2 regions of the Streptomyces sp. NPDC059373 genome follow, and region 1 is predicted to be linked to the other one. Evidence: riboswitches for the same ligand, from Rfam matches in the RefSeq annotation. Region 1 holds a riboswitch; the other holds the start of a gene.
The links. A riboswitch is a leader RNA that binds a small molecule or an ion and turns the genes downstream of it on or off. The one in region 1 is predicted to bind thiamine pyrophosphate.

Region 1 (14,210 bases):
CTGAGCGAGAGCCGCGACCGGGTCCGGGCCGCCATCGTCAACAGCGGCGAGGTCTGGCCCCAGAAGAAGCTCACCGTCGGCCTGAGCCCCGCCTCGGTGCCCAAGGGCGGCAGCGGCTTCGACCTGGCCGTCGCGTGCGCCGTGCTCGCCGCCAACGAACGCATCGCCCCCAAGGACATCGCCGACCTGATGATGATCGGCGAGCTGGGGCTGGACGGCCGGGTGCGGCCCGTGCGCGGGGTGCTTCCCGCCGTCCTCGCCGCCGCCGAAGCGGGGTACCGCCATGTCGTCGTGCCCGACCGCACGGCCGCCGAGGCCTCTCTGGTCCCCGGGGTCTCCGTGCTCGGCGTACGCACCCTGCGGCAGCTCATCGCCCTGCTCAACGACGAGCTGGCCCCGGAGGAGCCCGAGGACCCGGGCGACGGCCGCCCCGACCCCATGCTGGCGGGCCTGGCGGTGCCGGGTGCGGGCATCGGCACCGGCTTCGCCGACTCCGGTGCCACGGACCTCTCCGACGTCGCCGGACAGGGGCCGGCCCGGATGGCCCTGGAGGTCGCGGCCGCCGGGGGCCACCACATCTACCTCAAGGGGCCGCCAGGGGCAGGCAAGACGATGCTCGCGGAGCGGCTGTCCGGGCTGCTGCCACCGCTGACCCGGCAGGAGTCCCTGGAGGTCACCGCCGTCCACTCGGTCGCCGGGATGCTGCCGCCGGGCAAGCCGATGGTGGACATCCCGCCCTACTGCGCCCCGCACCACTCGGCCACGATGCAGTCCCTGGTCGGCGGGGGCAACGGACTGCCCAGACCCGGAGCCGTCTCGCTGTCCCACAAGGGCGTGCTCTTCCTCGACGAGGCCCCCGAGTTCAACGGGCAGGCGCTCGAGGCACTGCGCCAGCCGCTGGAGTCGGGCCATGTGGTGATCGCGCGCTCCGCCGGGGTGGTGCGGCTGCCCGCCCGGTTCCTGCTGGTCCTGGCGGCGAATCCCTGTCCCTGCGGTCGGCACGGCTCCCCCGGGGGCGGCTGCGACTGCACGGCGAGCATGATCCGCCGCTATCAGGGGCGGCTGTCCGGTCCGCTGCTCGACCGGGTCGACCTGCGGGTCGACGTCGAGCCCGTGAGCCGATCCGAGCTGATCGGGCACGTCGGGGAGTCGGAGTCCACGCGGACCGTGGCCGCCCGGGTCCGGGAGGCACGGGAGCGGGCCGCCGTCCGCTACCGGGACACCCCGTGGCGGACCAACAGCGAGGTGCCCGGACACGAGCTGAGGACGCGCTGGCCCATGGCCCCGGGGGCGATGCGGCCCGCCGAGCAGGACATGGAGCGCGGACTGCTCACCGCCCGCGGACTCGACCGGGTGCTGCGCGTGGCCTGGACGGTGGCGGACCTGGCGGCCCGCGACCGTCCGGACGGGGTCGACGTGGCACGCGCCCTCGAACTGCGCACCGGGGTGCGGCGCGGCGTTGCGATGTCGATGGGGGGCATCTGATGACGGACACCCTGTTCGACCTCTTCGAGGCGGAGGGCGCCGCCGGGCCGCCGTCCCCGGAGGAGCGACTGGCACGGATCGCGGTGACCCGGATCGCCGACCCCGGTGACGAGACCGTCGGCGCCTGGCTGCGGGAGCGGGGACCGCAGGAAGTCGTCCGGGCACTCGTCGCCGGGGAGCGGCTGCCCCGGGCCTCCGAGCGCCGGCTGGCCGGCTACCGGCTGCGGGGGCAGCGGGTGGACCCGGCGCGCGACCTGGCGGCGGCGGAGGCGCTGGGGGGCCGCTTCGTCTGTCCCGGGGACCCGGAGTGGCCGGGGCAGCTGGACGACCTGGGCGATCAGCGCCCGTACGGCCTGTGGGTGCGGGGGCGGCCCTCCCTGCGGATGTGGGCGCTGCGCTCGGTCGCCCTGGTCGGCGCCCGGGCCTGCACGGACTACGGCGCGCACATGGCCTCCCGGCTCGCCGCCGATCTGGCCGAGGCCGGGTGGATCGTCGTCTCGGGCGCGGCCTACGGCATCGACGGCGCCGCGCACCGGGGCGCACTGTCGGTGGACGGCGCCACCGTCGGCGTCGTGGCGTGCGGGGTCGATGTCCCGTACCCGCCCGGGCACGCCGAGTTGATTGGGCGCATCGGCGAACAGGGCCTGCTGATCGGTGAGTTGCCGCCCGGCTCGCATCCGACCCGCAGCCGGTTCGTCATGCGCAACCGCGTGATCGCGGCGCTGACCCGCGGCACCGTGGTGGTCGAGGCGCAGTACCGCAGCGGCTCACTGATCACAGCCCGCCGGGCCCGCGAGCTCGGCCGCTTCGTGATGGGCGTGCCGGGGCCCTGCACCTCCACCCTGTCCCAGGGCGTGCATGAACTCCTGCGTGGGGACGCGGTGTTGGTCACCGACGCGCGTGAGATCGCCGAGTTGGTCGGCAGCATCGGCGGCGACCTCGCGCCCGAGCGACGCGGCCCGGTCGTGGCCCGGGACCTGCTGCCGTACGACACCGCGCGCGTGCTGGAGGCGGTGCCGGGCCGGGGCGGCGCCGACGGCGGACAGATTGCCCGCTCCGCGGGCGTGACCACCGACGACACGCTCGGCAGGCTCTACGAATTGCAGGCACTCGGATTCGTCGAACGGCACGGCGAGCGGTGGCGGTTGGCCGGCGCCGGAGGGGCGGACGGGCTGGTGGGGGAGCGTGCACCGCAATGAACACACCATCAGGTGACAGCACGGTTCTTGACCTGGGCCGGTCGGGTGACGAGTTTATGGGGGTGTCGGCAGAACGCGGCATTTTGCGACAGCAACACCCTGACTTCACAGAACGCGCCCTCGTGGCCCCCTCGTCCCGGGTCGCACTGCGGAACGTCTCTGGCGGCACCTCGTACGACGTTCGTAGCAATCAGCGACACCCCGGTCACGCTACGCTCATCGCGCCTCGACTCCTCATCACCGTCCCCCACATCACGGCAGAACGGCTCAGAACGACGCATGCCCCAGCACACCCCCGGGCCCGACCGCGCGATGGCGGCAGTCGCCGCCCGCAGCACCCCGCGCACCCCGCGGCCCGCAGCACCCACCTCGCTCGACGAGCTGTGGAGGACGTACAAGTCCACGGGGGACGCACGGCTGCGGGAGCAGCTGATCCTGCACTACTCGCCGCTGGTGAAATACGTGGCCGGCCGGGTCAGCGTGGGCCTGCCCGCCAATGTCGAGCAGGCGGACTTCGTCTCCTCCGGCGTCTTCGGACTCATCGATGCCATCGAGAAGTTCGAACCCGAGCGCTCCATCAAGTTCGAGACGTACGCGATCACCCGCATCCGCGGCGCCATGATCGACGAACTGCGGGCGCTTGACTGGATTCCGCGCTCCGTTCGGCAGAAGGCCCGAGCCGTCGAGCGCGCCTACGCGACCCTCGAGGCCTCGCTGCGGCGCACCCCCAGCGAGCCCGAGGTCGCCGCCGAGATGGGCATCGGCGTGGACGAGCTGCACGGGGTCTTCAGCCAGCTCTCGCTGGCCAATGTCGTCGCCCTCGAAGAGCTGCTGCACGTCGGCGGCGACAGCGGCGACCGGCTCAGCCTCGTGGACACCCTGGAGGACACCGGCGCGGACAACCCCGTCGAGATCGCCGAGGACCGCGAGCTGCGCCGGCTGCTCGCGCGAGCCATCAACACACTGCCCGAGCGGGAGAAGACCGTGGTGACCCTCTACTACTACGAGGGACTGACGCTGGCGGAGATCGGCCAGGTGCTGGGGGTCACCGAGAGCCGGGTCAGCCAGATCCACACCAAGTCCGTACTGCAGCTGCGCGCCAAACTGGCCGATGTCGGCCGCTGAGCCGGCCGATGCCCGCCGCGGCCCCGGCCCGCCGCACGGATTCCGTACAGTGGTGCCGTGCCCAAGATTCGAGCGGCCTCGGTGGCCGAGCACCGGTCTATGCAGCGCGACGCCCTTCTGGACGCCGCCCGTTCGCTGCTGTCCGAGGGCGGCACGGAAGCCCTGACCTTCCCCGCTCTCGCCGAGCGCACCGGGCTGGCGCGCTCCTCCGTCTATGAGTACTTCCGTTCGCGCGCGGCGGTCGTCGAAGAGCTGTGCGTGGTGGACTTCCCCGTCTGGGCGACCGAGGTCGAGGACGCGATGGCGGCTGTCGCCGACCCCGAGGCCAAGATCGAGGCCTATGTGCGCAGCCAGCTGACGCTGGTCGGTGACCGGCGGCACCGGGCGGTGGTGGCGATCTCCTCCGGCGAGCTGGAGGCGGGCGCGCGGGAGAAGATCCGTGCGGCCCACGGTGGTCTGGTGGCGATGGTCGTCGAGGCGCTCCGCGCCCTCGGGCACGCCGAGCCCAGGTTGAGCGCGCTGCTGCTCCAGGGCGTCGTCGACGCGGCGGTGCGGCGCATCGAGCTCGGCGCCGCGGAGGACCCCGACACCATCGCCGAGGCCGCCGTGGCGATGGCCCTGCGCGGCGTGCGCGGCTGACCCCACCCGGTGGGCGGGAGCGGGACACCGAAGACCGGCAGCAGCCGGGACGGGCCGAGCCGCAGCATCGACGCCGGCAGCAGTGACAGCGGGTCCAGGTAGACGGAGCCCCGCAGCAGGCCCCAGTGGAGGCACCCGCCGGCGCAGTGCGACGGGACGCCGTCCTCCAGGGTGCCGACGACCGCACCCGCAGCCACCTCATCGCCCACGGACACCGAGGCCCGCACCGGCTCGTACGTGATCCGCAGTCCGCCCGGCACCGACAGCCGGATCACCACGACCCCCCGCCCGGCCACCGCGCCCGCGAAGGTGACCCGCCCGGGCGCCGCCGCCCGCACCGGGGCACCCGGACCGGCGCGCAGGTCGACGCCGCGGTGCCCCGCGCCCCACCGCGACATCGGCGGGTCGAAGCCCCGCTCCACGACCGGGCGGCCCCGCAGCCCCGGCCCGGCCACCGGCCAGGCGCGGTCGCGGTCGCCGTCACCGCCGACGCCGGCGGCACGGACGCCTGAGGCGCCGGCCGCCGCCCCGTACGGCGTGAGCACGGCCAACGCCGTGGCGAGACTCAGGAGGAACGCGAAGTGACGTGTCATGATCCGAGGGTCGCGCGATACCGCCCGCAAAGTTGATCTTGCTCTGCGCCTGTGGATAACTCCGTGCGCCCCCTGCGCACGGGAAGCGCATGTCGCCCCGCGCTCCGGCGGTCCCTTACACTTTCCATGGCGATCCGGGTCACCGGGTCGACTTCGCACGCCCCGCCACCACACCCTCACCGGCACGGTGGCCGCGCCTCTCGGTCCCGGAAGGATTCCTTCCGAGGCACGGCGCGTCGGGGCGTCAGGCGCGACAGCCGTCCGGCAGTCGCGGAACCGAGAAACCGAGGAGTACGGCCATGGCCGTCGTCACGATGCGGGAGCTGCTTGAGAGCGGCGTCCACTTCGGGCACCAGACCCGCCGCTGGAACCCGAAGATGAAGCGCTTCATCTTCACCGAGCGCAACGGCATCTACATCATCGACCTGCTCCAGTCGCTGTCGTACATCGACCGCGCCTACGAGTTCGTCAAGGAGACCGTCGCCCACGGCGGCTCCATCATGTTCGTCGGTACGAAGAAGCAGGCCCAGGAGGCCATCGCCGAGCAGGCGTCGCGCGTGGGCATGCCCTACGTCAACCAGCGCTGGCTGGGCGGCATGCTCACCAACTTCTCGACCGTCTACAAGCGTCTGCAGCGCCTGAAGGAGCTCGAGGAGATCGACTTCGAGGATGTGGCCGCCTCCGGCCTCACCAAGAAGGAGCTCCTGGTTCTCTCCCGCGAGAAGGACAAGCTGGAGAAGACCCTCGGTGGTATCCGTGAGATGCAGAAGGTGCCCAGCGCCGTCTGGATCGTGGACACCAAGAAGGAGCACATCGCTGTCGGTGAGGCGCGCAAGCTCCGTATCCCGGTGGTCGCGATCCTCGACACCAACTGCGACCCGGACGAGGTCGACTACAAGATCCCGGGCAACGACGACGCGATCCGCTCCGTCACCCTGCTCACCCGTGTGATCGCCGACGCCGTCGCCGAGGGCCTCATCGCCCGCTCCGGCGTCGCGACCGGTGCTGACAAGACCGAGGCCGAGCCGCTGGCCGCCTGGGAGCGCGAGCTCCTGGAGGGCGAGAAGGCCAAGTCCGACGAGGCGACCGAGGCTCCCGCTGCCGAGGCCCCCGCCGCCGAGGCTGCCGAGGCCCCTGCTGCTGAGGCCACCGAGGCCCCGGCCGCCGAGGCCGCTGCCGAGCCCGCCGAGGCGCCCGCCGCCGACGCTCCGGCCGCAGACGCCGAGCAGGCCTGAGCCTCAGCCTTTCCTCATCACGGCTGACGACGGCGGGGGCTCCGGCCCCCGCCGTTCACCCGTAGAACCACCGGTTTCACCGGACTCACCGACTTTCCGAGAAGAGACTCACAGACCATGGCGAACTACACCGCCGCCGACGTCAAGAAGCTTCGCGAGCTGACCGCCGCCGGCATGATGGACTGCAAGAACGCGCTCGTCGAGGCCGAGGGCGACCTCGAGAAGGCCGTCGAGATCCTCCGAGTCAAGGGCCAGAAGGGCGTCACCAAGCGCGAGGGCCGTTCGGCCTCCAACGGTGCCGTGGTCTCCCTGATCGCCGCCGACAACTCCGAGGGCGTCCTCGTCGAGCTGAAGTGCGAGACCGACTTCGTCGCCAAGGGTGACAAGTTCGTCGCCACGGCCAACGAGATCGCCGCCCACGTCGCCGCCACCAAGCCGGCCGGCATCGAGGCCCTGCTCGCCTCCGAGATCAAGGACGGCCAGACCGTCCAGGCGTTCGTCGACGAGGCCAACGCCACCCTCGGTGAGAAGATCGTCCTGGACCGCTTCGCGCAGTTCGACGGCGGCTTCGTCGCCTCCTACCTGCACCGCACCAGCCCGGACCTGCCCCCGCAGGTCGGCGTCCTGGTCGAGCTGGACAAGCCGAACGCCGAGGTCGCCAAGGACGTCGCGCAGCACATCGCCGCCTTCTCCCCGACCTACCTCTCCCGCGAGGAGATCCCGGCCGAGGTGCTCGAGAACGAGCGCCGCGTCGCCGAGGCCACCGCGCGCGAGGAGGGCAAGCCCGAGGCCGCCCTCTCCCGCATCGTCGACGGCCGCGTCACCGGCTTCGTCAAGGAGAACGCGGTCCTGGAGCAGGCGTTCGCCAAGGACAGCAAGAAGACCGTCCAGAAGGTTCTGGACGAGGCCGGCGTCTCGCTGAAGCGCTTCGCCCGCTTCCGCGTCGGCGTCTGACCGAGCCGCGTAAGCGATTGACCGGCGACCCGCTAGGGTCGTACGCAGTCGGCCGCCCACCGGCTGACCGCAGTTGTGACGAGGAGGCCATTGCCGTAGAGGGAACGATCACGGACCCGAACGGCAATGGCCTTCTTCGTACGTGCACGAGGAGATCTCCATGGATGACAGCACCCACCGCCGGTACCTGCTCAAACTGTCCGGTGAGGCATTCGCCGGGGGAGGCGGGCTGGGCGTCGACCCCGACGTCGTGCACACCATGGCCCGGGAGATCGCCGCGGTCGTCCGGGACGGCTACGAGATCGCCATCGTCATCGGCGGCGGCAACTTCTTCCGTGGCGCCGAACTGCAGCAGCGCGGCATGGACCGGGCCCGCTCGGACTACATGGGCATGCTCGGCACCGTCATGAACTGCCTCGCCCTCCAGGACTTCCTGGAGAAGGAGGGCATCGAGACCCGGGTGCAGACCGCCATCACCATGGGCCAGGTCGCCGAGCCGTACATCCCGCTCCGTGCCATCCGCCACCTGGAGAAGGGCCGCGTCGTCATCTTCGGCGCCGGTATGGGCATGCCGTACTTCTCCACCGACACCACCGCCGCCCAGCGCGCCCTGGAGATCCACGCCAAGGCGCTCCTCATGGGCAAGAACGGGGTGGACGGGGTCTACGACTCCGACCCCCGCAAGAACCCGGACGCGGTCATGTTCGACTCCCTGGAGTACGGCGACGTCCTGGCCCGCGACCTGCGGGTCGCGGACCTGACGGCGATCACCCTGTGTCAGGACAACAAGCTTCCGATCCTCGTCTTCGAGCTCCTCGCGGAGGGCAACATCGCGCGGGCCGTGAAGGGTGAGAAGATCGGCACGCTCGTCAACGACCAGGGCAGCCGCGCCTAGAGGCTCGTTACGGGGATGGACAAGACGCCGCCGGTCGGACACCGTGCAGGAAAGACGCGCGCAGGGGCGAGGCCCCGCCTTCTGAAGACCAGGAGCACATGGTGATTGAAGAGACCCTCCTCGAAGCGGAGGAGAAGTTTGAGAAGGCCGTCGTCGTCGCCAAGGAGGACTTCGCCGCGATCCGCACCGGTCGGGCCCACCCGGCGATGTTCAACAAGATCGTGGCCGACTACTACGGCGCACCGACCCCGATCAACCAGCTGGCCTCCTTCGCGGTCCCCGAGCCGCGGATGGCCGTGATCACGCCGTTCGACAGCAGCGCGCTGCGCAACATCGAGCAGGCGATCCGCGATTCCGACCTCGGCGTCAACCCGAGCAACGACGGGCGCATCATCCGGGTGGCTTTCCCGCAGCTCACCGAGGAACGCCGCCGGGAGTACATCAAGGTCGCCCGCACCAAGGCGGAGGACGCCCGGATCTCCATCCGCAGCGTGCGCCGCAAGGCCAAGGAAACCCTCGACAAGCTCGTCAAGGACGGCGAGACCGGCGAGGACGAGGTGCGTCGCGCCGAGAAGGAGCTCGACGACACCACGTCGAAGTACGTGCACCAGGTGGACGAGCTGCTCAAGCACAAGGAAGCCGAGCTGCTCGAGGTCTGAGCCCCCGGGGCACAGCCGAACGTACTTCTGCTCACCTCTCCCATCGGACCGGAACGAAAACGCGAGGCGAATCTCCGTGAACGACTCTTCCTGGGGAGCTTCGCCACGTGCCGGCTCCTGGGGAGGCGAGAACGAAGGGGCTGCTCAGCTGAGCGGCCCCTTGTTCCGCGACGAGAACCCCCAGCCCGCGGAGCAGCCCGGGCCGCAGCCCTCCTCGCCCGATCCGGACCAGCCGGGCCGCGGCAAGAAGAACGCGGGCCGTAATCTGCGGGCCGCGATAGGAGTCGGCATCGGCCTCGGGGCCGTCATCATCGCCTCCCTCTTCGTCGTCAAGGCCGCTTTCGTCGGCGTCATCGTCGCGGCGGTCGTCGTCGGCCTCTGGGAGCTCACCTCGCGCCTAGAAGAGCGCAAGGAGATCCGGGCCCCGCTCATCCCCCTCGCCGTCGGCGGCGCCGCCATGGTCATCGCCGGCTACGCGCGTGGCGCCGAAGGCGCGTGGGTGGCCATGGCCCTCACCGCGCTCGCGGTTCTGGTCTGGCGGATGACCGAACCTCCCGAGAACTACCTGCGGGACGTCACGGCAGGCGTCTTCGCCGCCTTCTACGTGCCCTTCCTGGCCACCTTCGTGTCCATGATGCTGGCCGCGCACGACGGCGCCTGGCGGGTCTTCGTCTTCCTGGTCCTCACCGTCGTCAGCGACACGGGTGCGTACGCCGTCGGCTGGCGCTTCGGCACGCACAAGCTCGCCCCGCGCATCAGCCCCGGCAAGACCCGCGAGGGCCTCATCGGGGCCGTGTCCTTCGCCATGGTGGCCGGCGCGCTCCTGGTGCACTTCCTGATCGACGACGGCGCCTGGTGGCAGGGCGTGGTGCTCGGCTTCGCCGTCGCGGTCAGCGCGACCCTCGGTGACCTCGGCGAATCCATGATCAAGCGCGACCTCGGCATCAAGGACATGGGCAAGCTCCTCCCCGGCCACGGCGGCATCATGGACCGCCTCGACTCCCTCCTGCCGACCGCCCCCGTGGCGTGGCTGCTGCTGGTGATCTTCGTCGGGTCCAGCTGAGGTCAGGCCGCCCGAGGGTGACTACTCCCTCACCCATCCGACCTGGGTACCCCTGATTGATCTGCGAGACTGGTACGACCATGCCTGCACCCGGAGAACTCACTTTTGTCACGCCGCGCGGGGCCAAGAAGCCCCCGCGGCACCTTGCCGACCTCACGCCCGAGGAGCGCCGTGCGGCGGTCGCGGAGCTCGGCGAGAAGCCGTTCCGCGCCAAGCAGCTGTCGCAGCACTACTTCGCGCGGTACGCGGATGATCCGGCAGCCTGGACGGACATTCCGGCGGCGGCGCGGGGCAAGCTGGCGGGCGATCTGCTGCCGGAGCTGATGTCGGTGGTGCGGCACATCTCGTGCGACGACGACACGACCCGTAAGACGTTGTGGCGGCTCTTCGACGGCACGCTCGTCGAGTCGGTGCTGATGCGGTACCCGGACCGGGTCACGATGTGCATCAGCTCGCAGGCGGGCTGCGGCATGAACTGCCCGTTCTGCGCCACCGGCCAGGCGGGGCTGACGCGGAATCTGTCGACCGCCGAGATCGTGCACCAGATCGTGGCGGGCATGCGGTCGTTGCGCGACGGGGAGATCCCGGGCGGTCCGGCGCGGTTGAGCAACATCGTGTTCATGGGTATGGGCGAGCCGCTGGCCAACTACAAGCGGGTCATCGGCTCGATCCGTCGCCTCACCGATCCCGAGCCGGACGGGCTGGGGCTGTCGCAGCGCGGCATCACGGTCTCCACGGTCGGGCTGGTCCCGGCGATGCTCCGCTTCGCGGACGAGGGCCTGAAGTGCCGCCTCGCGGTGTCGCTGCACGCGCCCGACGACGAGTTGCGCGACACCCTCGTGCCGGTGAACACCCGCTGGAAGGTGCGCGAGGTGCTGGACGCCGCCTGGCACTACGCGGATGTGTCCGGCCGGCGGATCTCCATCGAGTACGCGCTGATCAAGGACATCAACGACCAGGCCTGGCGCGCCGACCGGCTCGGTCGGCTCCTCAAGGGCCGCCGGGTGCACGTGAACCTGATCCCGCTCAACCCGACGCCCGGGTCGAAGTGGACGGCGTCGCGCCCCGAGGACGAGCGGGCGTTCGTCGCGGCGCTGGAGTCGCACGGGGTGCCGGTGACCGTAAGGGACACCCGGGGCCAGGAGATCGACGGGGCCTGCGGGCAGCTGGCGGCTTCCGAGGGCTGACCTGCGCTGCTACAGTCGCAGCGCGTTTATCGCACAACAGAACATTCCGACAGGGGAGCGCAGACAGCGCTGAGAGTGCGGCCACGGGCCGCAGACCCTCGAACCTGATCCGGGTAATGCCGGCGAAGGGAGTCATCATGAGCAGCAATCGCTGGCGGACCGTCGACATCGTGGTCACCGCCGTCCTCGGCGCCGCGTTCGGTGTCATCTTCTGGGCGTGGAACACGCTCTGGGAGGGCGCGGCCAACGCCATCCCGCTGCCCGGCCGTGCGGTCCTGTACGGCGTGTGGCTGGTCCCGGCGGTGCTCGGTCCGCTGGTGATCCGCAAGCCGGGCGCCGGAATCTTCTGCGAGGTCGTCGCCGCGACCGTCGCGACGTTCTTCGGTTCGCCGTGGGGCCTGGTCACCCTGCTGTACGGAGTGGTGCAGGGCTTCGCCGGGGAGTTCGGCTTCGCGCTGTCCGCGTACCGCAGCTGGCGCTGGCCGACCGCGCTGGTGGGCGGGGTGCTGGCCGGCGGGGCGGCCGCGCTGCTGGACATCGTGCTCTACTACCCGACGACCGGCACCGGCTGGAAGGCCGCGTACGCCGCCCTCGTCATCGCCAGCTCCGCCGTGATCGCCGGCCTCGGCAGCCTCGCGCTGACCAAGTCCCTCGCCCAGACCGGAGCGCTCGACCCGTTCCCGTCCGGGCGGGAACGCATCGCCGTCTGATGCCTTCCGTACGGCTCCGGGGCTTCGGCCACCGGCACGCCGGGCGGCGCCGGTGGGCGCTGCGCGGCGTCGACCTCGACATCGAGCACGGCGAGCGGGTCGCGCTGCTGGGCCCGTCGGGGGCCGGCAAGTCCACGCTGCTCGCCGCACTCGCGGGGCTGCTGCCGCCCGAGTCCGGCGAGCGCGAGGGCAGGATCGAGGTCGGGGAGCGGACGGGCATCGTCTTCCAGGATCCGCAGTCCCAGCTCGTCATGGAACGCGCCGGCGACGACGTGGCCTTCGGCCTGGAGAACATCGGTACGCCCGCCGAGCGCATCTGGCCGCTCGTCGACGACGCCCTGCGCAGGGTCGGCTTCCCCTACGGCCGCGACCGGTCCGTCGCCGCGCTGTCCGGCGGCGAGCAGCAGCGGCTCGCGCTCGCGGGCGCCATGGTGTCCCGGCCCGGACTGCTGCTCCTCGACGAGCCGACCGCCAACCTCGACCCCGATGGCGCGCGGCTGGTGCGCGGCGCCCTCGCCGGACTCGACGACACGACCATGGTCATCGTCGAGCACCGCGTCGCCGAACTGGTGCCACTGCTCGACCGCGTCATCGTCCTCGAACCCGGCGGCGGCATCCGCGCCGACGGGCCGCCCGCCTCGGTCTTCGCCCGGTACGGTGACGAACTCGCCGCCGACGGGGTGTGGGTGCCGGGCCACCCGGTCCCGGCGCTGACGCCGCGCTCCGCGCCGGGCGAGGTACTGCTCCGTAAGGACGGCCTGCAGATCCACGCCGCCGAGGCCCTGGCCGTCACCGGCCCCAACGGCGCCGGCAAGACCACCCTGGCGCTTCAGCTGGGCGGCTTGCGTAAACCCACCGATGGGCTGGTCGTCGCCACCGCCGCCCTCGCCGGGCCGGACGCGGCGAAGCCGCCCCACAAGTGGCGGGCCCGGGCTCTCGCCGGGCGCATCGGCTCCGTGTTCCAGAACCCCGAGCACCAGTTCGTGACGGCGAAGGTCCGGGACGAACTGGCCCTGGGGGCGGGCGATCCGGCGCGCGTCGACGAACTCCTCGTACGGCTGCGCCTCGACGCCCTCGCCGAGGCGAACCCGCACACCCTGTCGGGCGGAGAGCAGCGCCGGCTCAGCGTCGCCACCGCCCTGGCGGCCGCGCCCCGGCTGCTGATCCTCGACGAGCCGACCTTCGGCCAGGACCGGCGTACGTGGACCGAACTGGTCGGCCTGCTGGCCGGGCTGCGGGACGACGGCCACGGCATCGTCGCCGTCACCCACGACCCGGACTTCACGGCCGCGATCGGCGCCCGCGAACTCCCGCTCGCCACCCGCCCCTTGGAGGCCGTCGGATGACCTCCGCCGCTCCGCTCGCCCGCCGCAACCCCGCCGCCAAGCTCGCGGCCGCCGCCGTCCTCACCCTGGCGTTGGTGGTGAGCCTCGACCCGGTGGCTCCCGCTGTCGCGCTGGCCGCCGAGCTGGCCGTCGTTCCGCTGTTCGGCCTCCGCTACGGCACGCTGGCGCGGCGGGCGTGGCCGCTTCTGGTGAGCGTGCTCGGGGCGGTACTCACGCTGTTCCTCTTCGCGCAGGACCGGCAGCAGGTCGCCGCGTCCGCGCTGGCGTTGGCGCTGCGGCTGTTCGCTGTGGCCCTGCCGGGCGTGATCGCCTTCGCCACCACCGACCCGACCGACCTCGCCGACGCCCTCGTGCAGAACGCCCGGCTGCCGGTGCGCTTCGCCATCGGCACGCTGGCCGCCTGGCGGCTCGTGCCGCTCCTGGGCGAGGAATGGCGGCTGATCAACCTCGCCCGCCGCGCCCGAGGTGTCGACGCCGGCCGCAATCCGGTCGCCCGCCTCCGGCTCTTCACCTCCGCCGCCTTCACCCTGCTCGTCGGCGCCATCCGGCGCGGCACCCGGCTCGCCGCCGCGATGGACGCCCGCGGCTTCGACTCCGGCGCCCCCAGGACGTACGCCAGGCGGCAGACCTTCGGGGGCGCCGACGCCGCGCTGGTCGGCGGCGCGGTCTGCGTCGCCGGCGTGGCGCTGGCGGTCAGTGTCGCGGCAGGGGCGTTCCGGCCGTTGCTGGGCTAGCCGGCAGCTCAAGTCGCCTGATCATGCGCCGGAGGGCGTACAGCGGGATGATCCCGAGGACCCCGAACGACATGTCGATGACGGTCCACCAGGACGGGATGCCCCGGATCGGCCCGCAGATCAACGCCAGCGGGATGATCCCGACGCACGCGATCATCCCGAACTCCACGACCCAGATGTTGCGCACCGGGTCCCGGTACACGCCGTAGAAGGCGACCGCGATCACGAGATGCGCGAAGGCGAGCCAGTCCGTGCCGTAGAGGACGAACGGATACTTCGCGTCCGTGGCGTCCAGGCCCACCCTGACCCGCGCGATCCAGTCGCCGAGGGCGCCGGGCAGGTTCATGGCGTCCACCCACCGCAGTTCGTGGACGAGGGGGAAGGCG
Region 2 (14,210 bases), on a different contig from region 1:
TCTTCGAGCAGCTGCTCCGGCACGGCGTCGGACTGCTCACCGACTCCCTGCGCGAGGCGGCCGCCGAGGTCGCCGGGCGCGGCGGCACCAAGGTCGACGGCATCGACGCGATGATCCGGGCCGGGCTGTCCTTCATCGCCCGCTATCCGTCCTTCACGCAGCTGTACGTCGCCGAGCTGTGGCGCACCAACCGGGCCTGGCAGGACACGCTGTTGGTGGTCCGCAAGCAGGCCATAGCGGTCGTCGAGCAGGCACTGCGGGACGCGGTGGAGGCCGGGGAGCTGAGCGACGAGATCGACATCCAGCTCACCGCGTCCGCGCTCTTCGGGATGGTGCTGGTCGCGGCCCTGGACTGGCTGTCGTTCCAGCCCGAGCGCAGCATCGACGACGTCCACGCGGCGCTGTCCCGGCTGCTGCAGGGGCGGGTGGCGGGACGCGCCAACGCGTGACTGTGCGGGGGCACGTGACGGTGCGGGGGCGTGGATGCACGCTGCCCCGGTACGGTCCGATCCCCCGTCGGGCCGTACCGGGACAGCGCTTTCCCCCGTGTTGCCCCCGTTCACGGCCGGGCTGCCGCGATGCCGTTCCGCCGCCCCGTGTCGGCGGTCCGGCATCGCGCCCGTCCGTTGCCTCTACCTTGGCGTCTACGCGGGTGGATGCCTATCCGCGCACCTACCTATCCGGGCTTCTAGGTACACGTACTCAGGGCTGGGACGGTTCACTCATCGGGCCATGAGTGCTTTTCGCTAGCATCACGGTCCATGTCGGTACTTCCCCTGGTCTTCACCAGCGGCTGGGCGAGCGGGATCAACGCCTATGCCGTGGTCCTGCTGCTCGGCCTCATGGGCGCCACCGGCGTCAGCGACGAGGTCCCGCCGGCCCTGGAACGTACGGACGTGCTGGTCGTCGCCGGCGTGCTCTTCCTCTGCGAGGCCGTCGCCGACAAGATCCCGTACGTCGACACCGGCTGGGACGCCGTCCACACCGTCATCCGCCCCATCGCGGGCGGCGTCGTGGCCGCGCTCATCGCCGGGCACGACGGCTCCCTGCCGCAGCTCGCCGCAGCTGCCGTCGGCGGTACGACCGCGCTCGCCAGCCACCTGGTCAAGGCCGGGATACGGATGGGCGTGAACACCTCGCCCGAGCCCGCCAGCAACATCATCGTCAGCCTCGGCGAGGACCTCGGGGTCTCCGGCATCATCGTCTTCGCGCTCTTCCACCCACTCCCGGCCGCGATCATCGCGGCGGTCGCGCTGGTGCTGGGCGGGGTGACGGTCTACTTCGTCCTGTCCCGCATCCGCCGCTACTGGCGCCGCCGGCAGGCCAGGCGGGCGGCAAGGCGGGGCAACGCCCTGGCATAGAGTCCTGCTCATGGCACGGATTGCGGTGATCGGCGCGGGCATGGGCGCGCTGGCGGCGGCTGCCCGGCTCGCCACGGGCGGGCACCGGGTGACGGTGTACGAGCGCTCGGCGACGTACGGGGGCGGCGTCGGCCGGTACGAACGGGACGGCTTCGTCTTCGACACCGGTCCCGGGCTGCTGCATCTGCCGGCCGTCTACCGCGACCTCTTCATCAAGACCGGCAAGGAGCCCCTGGAGGCCTGCATCTCCCTGCGCCAGGTCGACCCCGCCATCCGGCACGTCTTCGACGACGGGACCTCCGTCGCCCTCCCCAACGCCTCGCGGGCCGGAGTCATCGCCGCCCTTGACGACGCGCTCGGCGCGGGCGCGGGCACCCGCTGGGCAGACCTGCTGGGCCGCGCCCGCGAGGTCTGGGAGGCCACCCGGCGCCCCCTCCTCGAGGACGCCCTGGCGGCGGACACGGCACCGCTCGACCGGGATCCCTATCCGGCGCCCCCCGTACGGCGCGGGCTCTTCCGGCGCGGTGCGCCGACGCTGGCCGAGGTCGCCGCACGCGAGCTGGCCGACCCGCGGCTGGCCGCCATGCTGGAGCACTACGCGGTGGCGTACGGCTTCGACCCGGCGGTCGCGCCCGCGAGCGCGACCGTGCTGCCCTACATGGAGCACACCTTCGGCACGTGGTACGTCGACGGGGGCATGCGGGCGCTCGCGGACGCCGTGTACGAGCGGTGCGTGGCCCGCGGGGTCGACTTCCGCTTCGGGGCGGAGGTCGAGGAGGTCGTGGAGAAGGACGGCCGTGCGGCGGGGCTGCTGCTTTCCGACGGGGCGCGGGTGGAGGCGGACGTGGTGGTGGCCGGTGCGCCCGTCCCGGCGCTCCATCGGGAACAGGTCGTGCCCTGGGACTACCAGGACGAATGGCCTGTCTGGGGGTCGGCGGGGGCCCGCCGCGTCGTGGTGTGCCTGGCGCTTCGTGGCTCGCGCCCGGCCGAGGCGGTGCACCGTACGGTGGTGCACGGCTCGGCCCCGGCGGGGGGACGCGATGTGGTGGTGCTGCGCCCCGACGACCCGGCGACGCGGCCGGACGACGGCCACGAGGCGGTCACGCTCCAGGTGCCTCTTGGCTCGGCTGACCCCGAGGATGCCCTTCTCGCCGCCGAAGCGGCCGTCCCCGGACTCCGGGGCCGCCTCCTCTGGCACCACGCCCTCGCCCCCACCGACGCCATCCCCGGCCCCGCCCTCGCCGGCGCCGCCGGCGCGTTCCTCCGCACGGCCAACCAAGCGGCCCTCCCCGGCCTCTACTTCGTCGGCGGCTGGGCCCACCCCGGCGGCGGCCTCGCCCACACCGGCATGTCCGGCGCGATCGTCTCCGACCTCATCGCCGGCGGCCCGGGCGGCAGCCGCTGACGCCTGCGGCTTGCCCGCCCCGGGTTCAGCCCGTCCGGCGTCAAGGAACGGGTCAGAAGCGGTAGGGGTCGTACGGGTCGGCGTACTGGGGTTGGTCGGGGTGGGGTTGTTGCTGCGGGGGGATGTACTGCTGCTGGGAGGGATCGGGGTCACCGGTGGGCTGTTGGGGGACCCAGACGCCGCCGGCGGGGGTGTCGTAGCCGTACTGGGGCGCTTGGGGGGCGGCGTAGGGGTCGGCGTAGCCGCCGGTGGCGGGGTCGTAGCCGTAGGTCTGCTGGGAGGTGTCCCACGCGGCGGCGTACTGCTGCTGCTGTTGCTGTTGGGGGTCCTGGGCGTAGGCCGCCGTGGCGGGCTGCTGCTCCGCGGACCACTCGCTGCCGTAGCCCTGGGCGCCGTAACCCTCGTAGCCGCCGCTGGTGTACGGGTCGGGGGTGTACGTGGACTGGCCGTCGTAGAGCGGGAGTTCGCCGCTCTCGTCGTGCATCGGCATGGGCTGGTAGATCTGCGTGGAGTCGAAGCCGCCGTAGACCGCGGTCTGTTCGGCGGCCGCCTCCACGGGCTCGGCCGCCTGCATCGGCTGCTGCTCGTCGTAGGAGTCGTAGGAGGCGGCAGCCGCCTCGTCACCCCGGGCACTGCCCTTGCGCCGACGGCGACTACCACCGCCACCACCGGCGCTGCTGCTGCCGCTGGCGCTGTCGGCTTCCGCGGTGGGCCGGCCCCTGATCGCCCAGCCCTCGGCGAAGCCCTTGCGGTACGAGAGGGTGACGAAGGTCTGCCCGGTGGCGAAGGCCGCCGCTCCGGCGCCGATGACGATGACGGAGGGCAGGTAGACGCCGAACACCACACCCAGGAAGCCGGCGAAGGCCAGCAGGCGCCAGCGCAGCCGCGCCTTGTACTGCAGCAGCACCTCGCCGAGCAGCCAGAGGGCGACCACGCCGAACGCGATGTAGAGCACCGTGTAGCCCATGTCGCACTTCCTCACCGTTCACCGTCGGCGGCCCCGACGGGCGGCGGTTCCGCCCCTCACGACCTCTGGTGGAGTCCCAGATTCTCGTAGATTTCCAGCGACGCCGTGGAGTGGTTCAGGGTAATGAAGTGCAGTCCCGGAATCTCCTCGGCCATGAGCCGTCGGCACATCTCGGTCGCGTACTCGACCCCGATCGCCCGCACTGCGGCCGGATCGTCCTTGACCGCGAGGATACGGTCCGCGAGCTCCGGGGGGAAAGGCGCGTTGCCCAGCTGCGCGAAGCGCTCGATCTGCTTCACGTTCGTGACCGGCATGATCTCGGGGATGATCGGAGTGACACATCCCGCGGCGTCGACCCGGTCACGGAGCCGCAGATAGTCGTCGGCTCTGAAGAACATCTGCGTGATGGCGTAATCCGCCCCGGCCCGGCACTTGTCGACAAAGTGACGGGTGTCACTCTCCCAGTCGGTCGACCGGGGGTGCATTTCCGTGAACGCGGCAACGCCCACACAGAAGTCGCCGGACTCCTTGATGAGCCGGACGAGGTCGGCGGCGTAGGCGACCCCGTTGGGGTGCGGGACCCAGTCCCCCATCGGGTCGTCCGGCGGATCGCCGCGCACCGCGAGGAGGTTGCGGATCCCGGCGTCGGCGTACTGGCCGATGATGTTGCGCAGCTCGGCGATGGAGTGGTTGACGGCGGTGAGGTGTGCGACCGGGGTGAGCGTGGTGTCCGAGACGATCCGCTCGGTGGCCCGCACCGTCCCCTCGCGGGACTTGCCGCCGGCGCCGTACGTCACGGACACGAAGGTCGGTGCGACCGCCTCGATCCGGCGGATGGCGTTCCAGAGGGTCCGCTCGCCCTTGTCGGTACGGGGCGCCATGAACTCGAACGAGTACGAACGCTGACCGGAAGCGAGCAGCTCACGGATGGTGGCTGCGCGGTCGGTCCTGGTGGATGCTGTACCGAGGGCCATGCGCTTCAGGCTAGCCGCGCTTGTGTGATGCCCCAACCAGCGGCGATGGTTTGTCCACGCCTTGGGACAGTGGTCCCGCCGTTCGCTACCCGCGTTCGCGTACCCGCTTGGCCAGCTCGGCGGCCGCGGCACCCGGGTCCGAGGCCTCCGTGATCGCCCGTACGACGACGATCCGCCGGGCCCCGGCGTCGAGCACCTGGTCGAGGTTGCCCAGGTCGATCCCGCCGATCGCGAACCACGGCCGGCTGGTGCCGAGCGCCGCCGCGTACCGGACCAGGTCCAGGCCGGGGGCGTGTCGCCCCGGCTTGGTCGGGGTCGGCCAGACGGGCCCGGTGCAGAAGTAGTCCGCACCGGGCTCCGAGGCGGCCGCGGCCACCTCGGACTCGGCGTGGCAGGACCTTCCGATGATCACCTCGTCGGAGGAGGACCCGAGGATCGCGCGGGCGGCCGGCACCGGCAGGTCGCCCTGCCCCAGGTGCAGTACGTCCGCGCCCGCCGCGTGCGCGACATCCGCCCGGTCGTTGACCGCGAGCAGCCTGCCGTGCCGACGGCACGCCTCGGCGAGGACCGCGAGGTGCTCCAGCTCCTCGCGGGCCTCGATCCCCTTGTCGCGCAGCTGGATGATGTCCACCCCGGCCGCCAGCACCGCGTCCGCGAAGGCCGCCAGGTCGCCCTGGCGCTTCCGGGCATCGGTGCACAGGTAGACGCGGGCGTCGGCGAGCTGCGCATGGGCGGTCATACGGAAGGTCCCCCTCGGTGTCGGGCGTGCTGCTCAGAGGCTCAGAGGGCGAGCGCCTGGGCCCGGCGCTTCACCTCGGTCCCGCGATTCTCGCGCAGGGCCTGCGCCGGCGTGCCGGGCAGGGTGGGATCCGCGGTGAACAGCCATTCGAGGGCCTCGTCATCGCTGAACCCGTCGTCCTTGAGCAGGGTCAGCGTGCCTGCGAGGCCCTTCACGATCTTTCCTTCGCCGATGAAGTCGGCCGGAACCATCAGGACCCGGTTCTCACCGCGGCGTACCGCGATCAGCTGACCTTCCTTGATCAGCGGCCGGATCCGGGTCACCTCCAGGCCTAGGCGCTCCGCGACATCGGGGAGGGTCAGCCAGGACGGTACGAGGGCGTCAATCTTTGCGTCGATCTCGGTCACGAACACAAGCCTGCCATCCCGGACCGACAGTGCGATACCGCACCGCCTACCGAACCGCCGTCTTCAGTGGTACCGCGGGGTCCGCGGCGAGCCCCGTGTCGAGCCGCGCGCCGTGCTCGATGAGCTTGCGGCCCTGTGCGAGATCCCGGGGCCGGCCCACGGCCAGCAGCGCCACCAGCACGCCTTCGCGCAGCCAGCAGACGGACCAGGCGGGGCCGTCCGGGTCGCCGCGCTGCAGCATCGTGTCGGCGGCCGGGTGGTGCCCGGCGTACTGCGCGAAGCGGCCGAACTGCTCCGACCAGAAATAGGGCACCGGGTCGTAGCGCTCGTCGCCGCCCATCAGGTTCGCGGCGGCGACGCGCGGGCCCTGGACGGCGTTGTCCCAGTGGTGGATCAGCAGCCGCCGGCCGTAGCGCGCCGAGGGGAAGGAGGCGCAGTCCCCGACCGCGTACACATCCGGTACGGATGTATGCAGCCGGTCGTCGGCCCGGACCGCGCGGTCCGGGCCCAGCGCGACCCCCGACCCGGCCAGCCAGTCCGTCGCCGGCCTGGCGCCGATCCCGACCACCACGGCCCCGGCGGCCAGCCGCGTGCCGTCGTCCAGCAGCACCTCGCCGGGCTCCACGGCCGCCACGGCCATGCCCGTCCGCAGCTCCACGCCCGCCTCGGCGTACCAGCCCCGCATCCGGTCGCCGATCTCACCCGGCATCACCCCGGCCAGCGGCCGGTCCGCCGCCTCCACCACGGTGACCGCACAGCCCGCCTGCCGCGCCGCCGTCGCGAACTCCGCGCCGATCCAGCCCGCCCCGACGACCACCACATCCCGCTTCTCGTCCAGCACGGGGCGCAGCGCGGCCGCGTCATCCAACGTCCGCAGCGTGTACCCGCCCCCGCCCGGCAACGTCACCGGCTCCGCGCCGCTCGCGATCACCAACCGGTCGTACGGCACCGCCCCGGCGGCCGTCGTCACCTCACGGTCGGCCGGGTTCAGCCCGGTCGCCTCCCGGCCGAGCAGCAACTCCACGTCGATCGCCCCGAAGTCCACATCGAACGCCACGCCCTCGGCTCCGCCGCCAAGCAACACCGCCTTCGACAGCGGCGGCCGGTCATACGGCTCATGCGGCTCCGCCCCCAGCACCGTGATCCTCCCGCCCCACCCCTCCTCCCGTAGGGACACCGCCGTCTGTACCCCCGCCATCCCCGCCCCGACGATGACCACGCGCTGCGCGCCGCTGCTGCTCACGCCTTCACCGTAGCCCTCCTTTTCCCGCGCCCCGCGGCAAATTCAGCCCGTCCGGCGTTTGAGGACCCGCCCGGAGGGCGTTCGGGGGTCCAGGGGGCTTGCCCCCTGGTTTCGGGAAGGGGCGGGGCGGGGGGAGTCGAACCGGTGCAGGGGCCGGAAGGGCCATGGCGGGGCGGCGCGGGGGCGTACTAGGGTGGCTGGGCAAACGCACTCGCGGGAGCCCGGCGGACCGGGCTGAGAGGGCGGCTGGACGGCCGCCGACCGTACGAACCTGATCCGGGTCATGCCGGCGAAGGGAGAAGAAGCAGGTGCAGCAGATGCATCGGTATGACGTGGTCGTCGTGGGCGGCGGCATCATCGGCCTGGTGACAGCGTGGCGGGCGGCCCAGTTGGGCCTCCGTACCGCCGTGGCGGACCCCGAACCGGGTGGCGGGGCCGCGCACGTGGCGGCCGGGATGCTGGCCGCGGTGACGGAGCTGCAGTACGGGGAGCAGGAGCTGCTGGAGCTCAACCTCGCCTCGGCGCGCCGGTACGCGGCGTTCGCCGAGGAGTTGAGCGAGGCGACCGGCCTGGGCCTGGGGTATCGCCGGTGCGGCACGCTCGCCGTGGCGCTGGACGCGGACGACCGGGCGGACCTGCGCGAACTGCACGCGTTCCAGAGCCGCCTGGGCCTGGAGTCGGAGTGGCTGAGCGGCCGCGAGTGCCGTCGGCTGGAGCCGATGCTGGCGCCGGGCGTTCGCGGCGGGCTGCGGGTGGACGGGGATCACCAGGTCGACCCCCGCCGCCTCGCGAAGGCGCTCCTGCGCGCCGCCGAGCTCAGCGGGGTCGACTTCCACCGCTCGGAGGTGGACCGCGTCGAGGTCGTACGGGGCCGGGCGCGCGGCGCCGTACTGCGGGACGGGACGACGCTCACCGCCGACCGGACCGTGCTTGCCGCGGGCAGCCGCAGCGGCACCGTCGGCGGCCTGCCGGAGCACGTGCTGCCGCCGGTGCGCCCGGTGAAGGGCCAGGTGCTGCGGCTGCGGATCCCGGCGGCGTACGCGCCGTTCCTGTCGCGGACCGTACGGGCCGTGGTGCGCGGCGGGCATGTCTACCTGGTGCCGCGCGAGAACGGCGAGCTGGTGGTCGGCGCGACGAGCGAGGAGCTGGGCTGGGACACGACGGTGACGGCGGGCGGCGTGTACGAGCTGCTGCGCGACGCGCACGAACTCGTACCGGGGATCACCGAACTCCCCCTGGTCGAGACGCTGGCGGGCCTGCGCCCAGGGTCGCCGGACAACGCCCCGATGCTGGGCGAGGTGCCGGGGCTGCCCGGGTTGCTGCTGGCAACCGGGCACCACCGCAACGGGGTGCTGCTCACGCCGGTGACCGGCGACATCATGGCCGGGCTGCTGTCCGGCGGCGAAGTCCCGCCCCAGGCCCGGCACTTCTCCCCCGCCCGCTTCTCGTCACGGCTGGAGCAGCCCGCATGATCCGTCTGCAGGTGAAGGTCAACGGCGAGTCCCGCGAGCTCCAGCCCGGCATCACCCTCGACCGCCTGGTCGCGACGCTCACCACCGCGCACTCCGGGGTGGCGGCCGCGCTCAACGAGACCGTGGTGCCGCGCGGGCAGTGGCCGGCGACCGCGCTCCGCGACGGCGACCGCGTCGAGGTCCTGACCGCAGTACAGGGAGGCTGATCACCATGGCCGACGACCCGCTGACCATCGCCGGTACGACCTTCTCCTCCCGTCTCATCATGGGCACGGGCGGCGCGCCCAGCCTGGAGATCATGGAGCGGGCGCTGATCGCCTCCGGTACCGAGCTGACCACCGTCGCCATGCGGCGCCTGGACCCGACCGTGAAGGGCTCGGTCCTGTCCCTGCTGCGCAAGCACGGTATCCGCGTGCTCCCCAACACCGCCGGCTGCTTCACGGCCGGCGAGGCGGTCCTCACCGCCCGGCTGGCCCGCGAGGCGCTCGGCACGGACTGGGTGAAGCTGGAAGTGGTCGCCGACGAGCGCACGCTGCTGCCCGACACCGTCGAACTCCTCGACGCCGCCGAGATCTTGGTGGACGACGGCTTCACCGTCCTGCCGTACACCAACGACGATCCGGTCCTCGCCCGCAGGCTGGAGGACGTCGGCTGCGCGGCGATCATGCCGCTCGGCTCACCCATCGGCTCCGGGCTCGGTATCCGCAATCCGCACAACTTCCAGCTGATCGTCGAGCGGGCCACCGTCCCGGTGATCCTCGACGCCGGTGCCGGTACGGCGTCCGACGCCGCCCTCGCCATGGAGCTGGGCTGCGCCGCCGTCATGCTGGCCTCGGCGGTGACCCGGGCCCAGGAGCCCGCTCTCATGGCCGAGGCGATGCGGCATGCCGTCGAGGCGGGCCGCCTCGCGCACCGGGCGGGCCGGATCCCCCGGCGGCATTACGCGGAGGCGTCGTCGCCGACCGAGGGCGTGGCGGCCTTCGATCCCGAGGCCCCGGCGTTTTCCGCCCGTACGAGTGAAATCCCTGGGTGAGGAGCCGGCCGACGTCCCCATGATCCCGGGGAATTCACCTGCCGACCCATCCCTCGTGTGACGCGGATCACGCTAGCGTTGCCACATTGTCAACGTCGACAAAAGGGAGAGATCCATGCGGGTCGGAGTACTGACCGGCGGCGGTGACTGCCCGGGGCTCAATGCGGTCATCCGCGCCGTCGTCCGCAAGGGCGTCCAGGAGTACGGCTATGACTTCATCGGCTTCCGGGACGGCTGGCGCGGGCCGCTCGAAGGCGACACCGTGACGCTCGACATCCCGGCGGTGCGCGGGATCCTGCCGCGCGGCGGCACGATCCTCGGGTCGTCGCGTACGAACCCGCTGAAGGCGGAGAACGGCATCCGGCGGGTCAAGGAGAACCTCGCCAAGTTCGAGGTCGACGCGCTGATCGTGATCGGCGGCGAGGACACGCTCGGTGTGGCCACCTCCCTCGCCGACGAGTACGGCATCAACTGCGTGGGCGTCCCGAAGACCATCGACAACGACCTGTCGGCGACCGACTACACCTTCGGATTCGACACCGCCGTCAACATCGCGACCGAGGCCATCGACCGCCTGCACACCACCGCCGAGTCGCACATGCGCGCCCTCGTCGTCGAGGTCATGGGCCGGCACGCCGGATGGATCGCGCTGCACTCGGGGCTGGCCGGCGGCGCCAACGTCATCCTCATCCCCGAGCAGCGCTTCGACGTCGACCAGGTCTGCGCCTGGGTCGAGAGCCGCTTCAAGATCCGTTACGCACCCATCGTGGTGGTCGCGGAGGGTGCGATGCCCAAGGACGGCGAGGTGGTCCTCAAGGACGGCACGCTCGACTCCTTCGGCCACGTACGGCTGTCCGGGGTCGGCGAATGGCTGGCCAAGGAGATCGAGAAGCGCACCGGCAAGGAGGCCAGGACCACCGTGCTCGGCCACATCCAGCGCGGCGGGACGCCGAGCGCCTTCGACCGCTGGCTGGCCACCCGCTTCGGGCTGCACGCGATCGACGCCGTGCGGGACGGGGACTTCGGGAAGATGGTCGCGCTGCGCGGCACGGACATCGTGCGGGTGCCGCTGGCGGCGGCGACATCGCAGATCAAGACGGTCGATCCGAGCCTCTACGCGGAGGCGGGCGTCTTCTTCGGATAACCCCATCGCGTAAACACAAGGTTTCCTCCGCGACCCCACAGCTTTCCCTGCTTGCCACGGGAGATCAGGCGGCCTTACATTCCCTCCACCCGGCTAGTCCGGCCGCTTCGTAAACCCCCCATGAGCAGCTGAGGAGCGCCCGGATGACGGGTGTACTGGCGGTCGCAGGCGGCACCGCATCCGGCAAGTCCACCCTTGCCGAGGCGCTGTCGCTGCACCATCCCGAGAGCATCGCCCTGGTCCACCTCGACGACTTCTACGTGTCCGCGCACGATCGCATGCGCGGGGTGTGGACGGTCAGCGCCAACGGCTATCCGGTCCTGGACTGGAATCACCCCGGCTCGATCGACGAGGCGGCGGTGACAGCCGCGATCGACTCCGCACTCTGCTCCGACCGGCGGCTGGTCGTGGTCGAGGGGCTGTTCGCGCTGACCCTCCCGTCGGTCCTCACCCGCGCGACCTGGCGGGTGTACGTCGACGCCCCCGACGACGTACGGCTGGCCCGGAAGATCCTCCGCAAGATCGAGGCCCAGCGGCAGGATCCGCGTATCTCGCTGCTCAACTACCTCCAGGGCGGGAGGGACCGGCATGCCCAGCATGTCGCTCCCTCCCGGGCCCTGGCCGACCTCGTCGTCGACGGCACCGCCGACGAGTACGCGATGCTGGCCTCCGTCATGATGCTGGTCGGCCCGGTGCTCTCCGAACACCCCGCCCTGGAGGCCTCCGCCTTCAGCGAGACGGCGTGAGCACCCTGGCCAGCAGTTCCGCGACGATCCGGGTGCCGTCCAGCGTCAGTACGGATTCCGGGTGGAACTGCACGCCCGCGAAGCCGGGCCCGCGCATCGCGTGCACGTCGCCGGTCGCCGGATCGCGGCTCAACTCGACGCGGTGCATGGCCAGTTCGTCGGCGGTGGCGTCGTCGGCGCGCGCGGTGAAGGAGTTGTAGAAGCCGACCGTCTCCGGGCGCCCGAAGAAGTCGATCGTCTTCTGCGCTCCCTGGAACGGCTCGTCCTTGCGTACGAGCCCCAGCCCCAGCTCCGCGGCGATCAACTCCTGGCCGAGGCACACGCCGAGCAGCCCGTGCGCGTGGTCGCGGACCAGGTCGGCGGCGAGCGCGCGCAGGAAGCGCATCTTCGGGTCGGCGGCGTCGCCCGGATCGCCAGGTCCGGGGCCCAGGACGACCGGGCCTTCATGGGCGAGGGCGGCCTCGCGCAGCCCGGGGTCGTCGTAGCGCCGTACGGTCACCGCGTAGCCGGACGAGCGCAGGACGTGCGCCAGCATCGCCGTGAAGGTGTCCTCGCCGTCCACCACCAGCGCATGGCCGTTGACCGGCCGGGGCTGCTCGGTCTGCATCCGCAGCCAGAACGGCGCCAGGTTCGCCCGCCGCGCGTCCAGGGCCGCCTGCACCCTTACGTCCTCCGCCAGGCGCGGGCGCGGTGCGCTCTCGTCCCGTACGGGCGCGGGCACGACCCCGAGGGCCGTCAGCACGCCGGCCGCCTTGGCGCGCGTCTCGGCGACCTCCGCGTACGGGTCGGAGTGCCGTACGAGCGTCGCCCCGACCGCCACCTTCAGCTGCCCGTCCGGCGCGATGTCGGCCGTCCTGATCAGGATCGGCGAGTCCAGGGTCTGCGCCCCGCCCGCGTCCTGGCCGATGAGCGCAAGGGCGCCCGCGTAGTAGCCACGGCCGGCCCCGTCCCGCCCGAGGGGCTCATAGCGCTGGATGACGCGGCAGGCGTTCTGCACCGGGGAGCCGGTCACGGTCGCCGCGAACATGGTCTCGCGCAGCACGTCCCGTACGTCCATGGTGCTGCGGCCGCGCAGCTCGTACTCGGTGTGTGCCAGGTGCGCCATCTCCTTCAGGCGGGGGCCGACCACGACTCCGCCCAGGCTGCAGATGGCGGACATCATCTTCAGCTCCTCGTCCACCACCATCGTCAGCTCCTCCACCTCCTTGGCGTCGTGGAGGAAGGCCAGCAGCCCTTCGGCGTCCGGGCCGGTCGAGGGATAGCGGTACGTCCCGCTGATCGGGTTCATCACGACGGTCCCGCCCGCCATGCGGACGTGCACCTCGGGGCTGGCCCCGACGAGGGTCCGCTCCGGGGTGTGCACGACATACGTCCAGTAGGCGCCGCGCTCGCCGCTCAGCAGCCGCCGGAAGAGGGCGAGCGCGTCCGCCGCCGCGAAGTCCGGGATCCGGCCGCGGAAGGTCCGCCGGATCACGAAGTTCGCGCCCTCGCCCTGCCCGATCTCGTCCTCGATGACGCGGCCGACGATCCCGGCGTACGTGTCGTCGTCGATGTCGAAGGCGCCGCCCTCGACGCGTACGTCATGCGCGGGCAGCGCCGCCATGACCTCGCTCAGCGGCAGCTCGTGGGTCTCCTGCGGCACCAGCACCGCCAGCGGTGTCCCGTCGTCGCGTACGTCGAAGCCGCGCTCGGCGATCTGCCGGAAGGGCACCATCACCAGCGCGGTCGGCAGCGGGACGTCGGCCAGCCGCTCGACCGTGGTCACCGGCCCGATCAGCACCTCCACGATGTCGGCGTCGCGGCCGGGCGTGCGGCGGCGGATCAGGGCGAAGGGTGGGGCGGCGGGCGAGAGCAGTCGCTCGATGAGGCTGTGCACAGCGGTTCCTTCCGTCAGGGACTACGGGAGGAGCGGCCGGGCTGCGGAAACGCCGAAGGCCGCCCCTGGGGCGGCCTTCGCGATGTCTTGGGTGCGCGCGAGTCAGTGGGCCGCCGGATGAGCGGTCCACCACCAGTTCATGTTCATGCTGATCTGCTGCGCGTGCATGCCCCGCACTTTAGCGCACGTCCACGAAGTTCGGATTGGTGCAGCACCAGGTGTCCGCCCACGGGTCGCCGTCGCCCGGACGGTGGGCGCACCGTGGCATGTGAAGGGGCCGACGGTCGGACGGCGGGACCGGCGGCGGGTCATGCGGGGCTCACGGCGCTCACGGCGCTCACGGCGCTCAGCGGATGATGCCGAGCACCAGCAGGACGACGCCGGCGACGGCGGCGACGCCGGAGCCGATGCCGAAGCCGAGGACGTTGTTGTTCTCGGACCGGAGGAGTTCCTCCTCGGTCTTGACGGACATGAGGAAGACGCCTCCCTCGGCCGGCTCGCCGACGGCCAGACCACCGTTGGTGTCGGCCGCCTCGCCGTGGACGTAGAAGCGGCTGCCGGGGCGGACGATCCACTCCTCGCGCTTGAAGCCGATGGTCCCGTCGCTGCGGCCGAGGTTCAGGCGCAGGGGCCCGAGTTCGAGGCGGTTGGCGGTGCCGCCGTCGTGGACGTCGAAGCGGTCGAGCACCTTCTCGGCGCCGATGACCTCGTGCTTGCCGGGACGTATGACCATCGTGCCGGTGGCGTCCTCGACGCCGAAGGCGGTGGTGCTGGTGTAGTCGGAGAGCGTTTCGGTACAGGTCCGGCGCTGCCGCCGGCCCTTGCTGTCGTGGTACGTCTCCT

Region 2: it holds a riboswitch for thiamine pyrophosphate, as region 1 does, so the genes downstream of both, thiO (glycine oxidase ThiO) here and ACFXJ5_RS28805 (ECF transporter S component) in region 1, are expected to answer to the same signal.

The regions. Positions count from the first base shown of each region.
Region 1 covers NZ_JBHYXC010000027.1:222-14,431, reverse strand. Annotated here, with positions in the region: gene ACFXJ5_RS28860 (YifB family Mg chelatase-like AAA ATPase) at 1-1,485, shown strand, start outside; gene dprA (DNA-processing protein DprA) at 1,485-2,684, shown strand; gene whiG (RNA polymerase sigma factor WhiG) at 2,964-3,809, shown strand; gene ACFXJ5_RS28845 (TetR/AcrR family transcriptional regulator) at 3,891-4,448, shown strand; partial or broken gene ACFXJ5_RS28840 (peptidoglycan DD-metalloendopeptidase family protein) at 4,598-4,846, opposite strand; gene rpsB (30S ribosomal protein S2) at 5,341-6,276, shown strand; gene tsf (translation elongation factor Ts) at 6,394-7,230, shown strand; gene pyrH (UMP kinase) at 7,391-8,125, shown strand; gene frr (ribosome recycling factor) at 8,227-8,784, shown strand; gene ACFXJ5_RS28815 (phosphatidate cytidylyltransferase) at 8,861-9,847, shown strand; gene rlmN (dual-specificity RNA methyltransferase RlmN) at 9,928-11,034, shown strand; TPP riboswitch at 11,076-11,182, shown strand; gene ACFXJ5_RS28805 (ECF transporter S component) at 11,172-11,744, shown strand; gene ACFXJ5_RS28800 (ABC transporter ATP-binding protein) at 11,744-13,090, shown strand; gene ACFXJ5_RS28795 (energy-coupling factor transporter transmembrane component T) at 13,087-13,824, shown strand; gene ACFXJ5_RS28790 (hypothetical protein) at 13,784-14,210, opposite strand, start outside.
Region 2 covers NZ_JBHYXC010000008.1:11,396-25,605, reverse strand. Annotated here, with positions in the region: gene ACFXJ5_RS14830 (TetR/AcrR family transcriptional regulator) at 1-449, shown strand, start outside; gene ACFXJ5_RS14825 (DUF4126 domain-containing protein) at 762-1,361, shown strand; gene ACFXJ5_RS14820 (phytoene desaturase family protein) at 1,372-2,766, shown strand; gene ACFXJ5_RS14815 (hypothetical protein) at 2,819-3,733, opposite strand; gene metF (methylenetetrahydrofolate reductase [NAD(P)H]) at 3,790-4,707, opposite strand; gene thiE (thiamine phosphate synthase) at 4,793-5,446, opposite strand; gene ACFXJ5_RS14800 (Rv2175c family DNA-binding protein) at 5,488-5,853, opposite strand; gene ACFXJ5_RS14795 (NAD(P)/FAD-dependent oxidoreductase) at 5,900-7,096, opposite strand; TPP riboswitch at 7,300-7,411, shown strand; gene thiO (glycine oxidase ThiO) at 7,414-8,568, shown strand; gene thiS (sulfur carrier protein ThiS) at 8,565-8,774, shown strand; gene ACFXJ5_RS14780 (thiazole synthase) at 8,780-9,601, shown strand; gene ACFXJ5_RS14775 (6-phosphofructokinase) at 9,717-10,745, shown strand; gene ACFXJ5_RS14770 (uridine kinase) at 10,889-11,491, shown strand; gene ACFXJ5_RS14765 (anthranilate synthase family protein) at 11,475-13,367, opposite strand; gene ACFXJ5_RS14760 (GIDE domain-containing protein) at 13,714-14,210, opposite strand, start outside.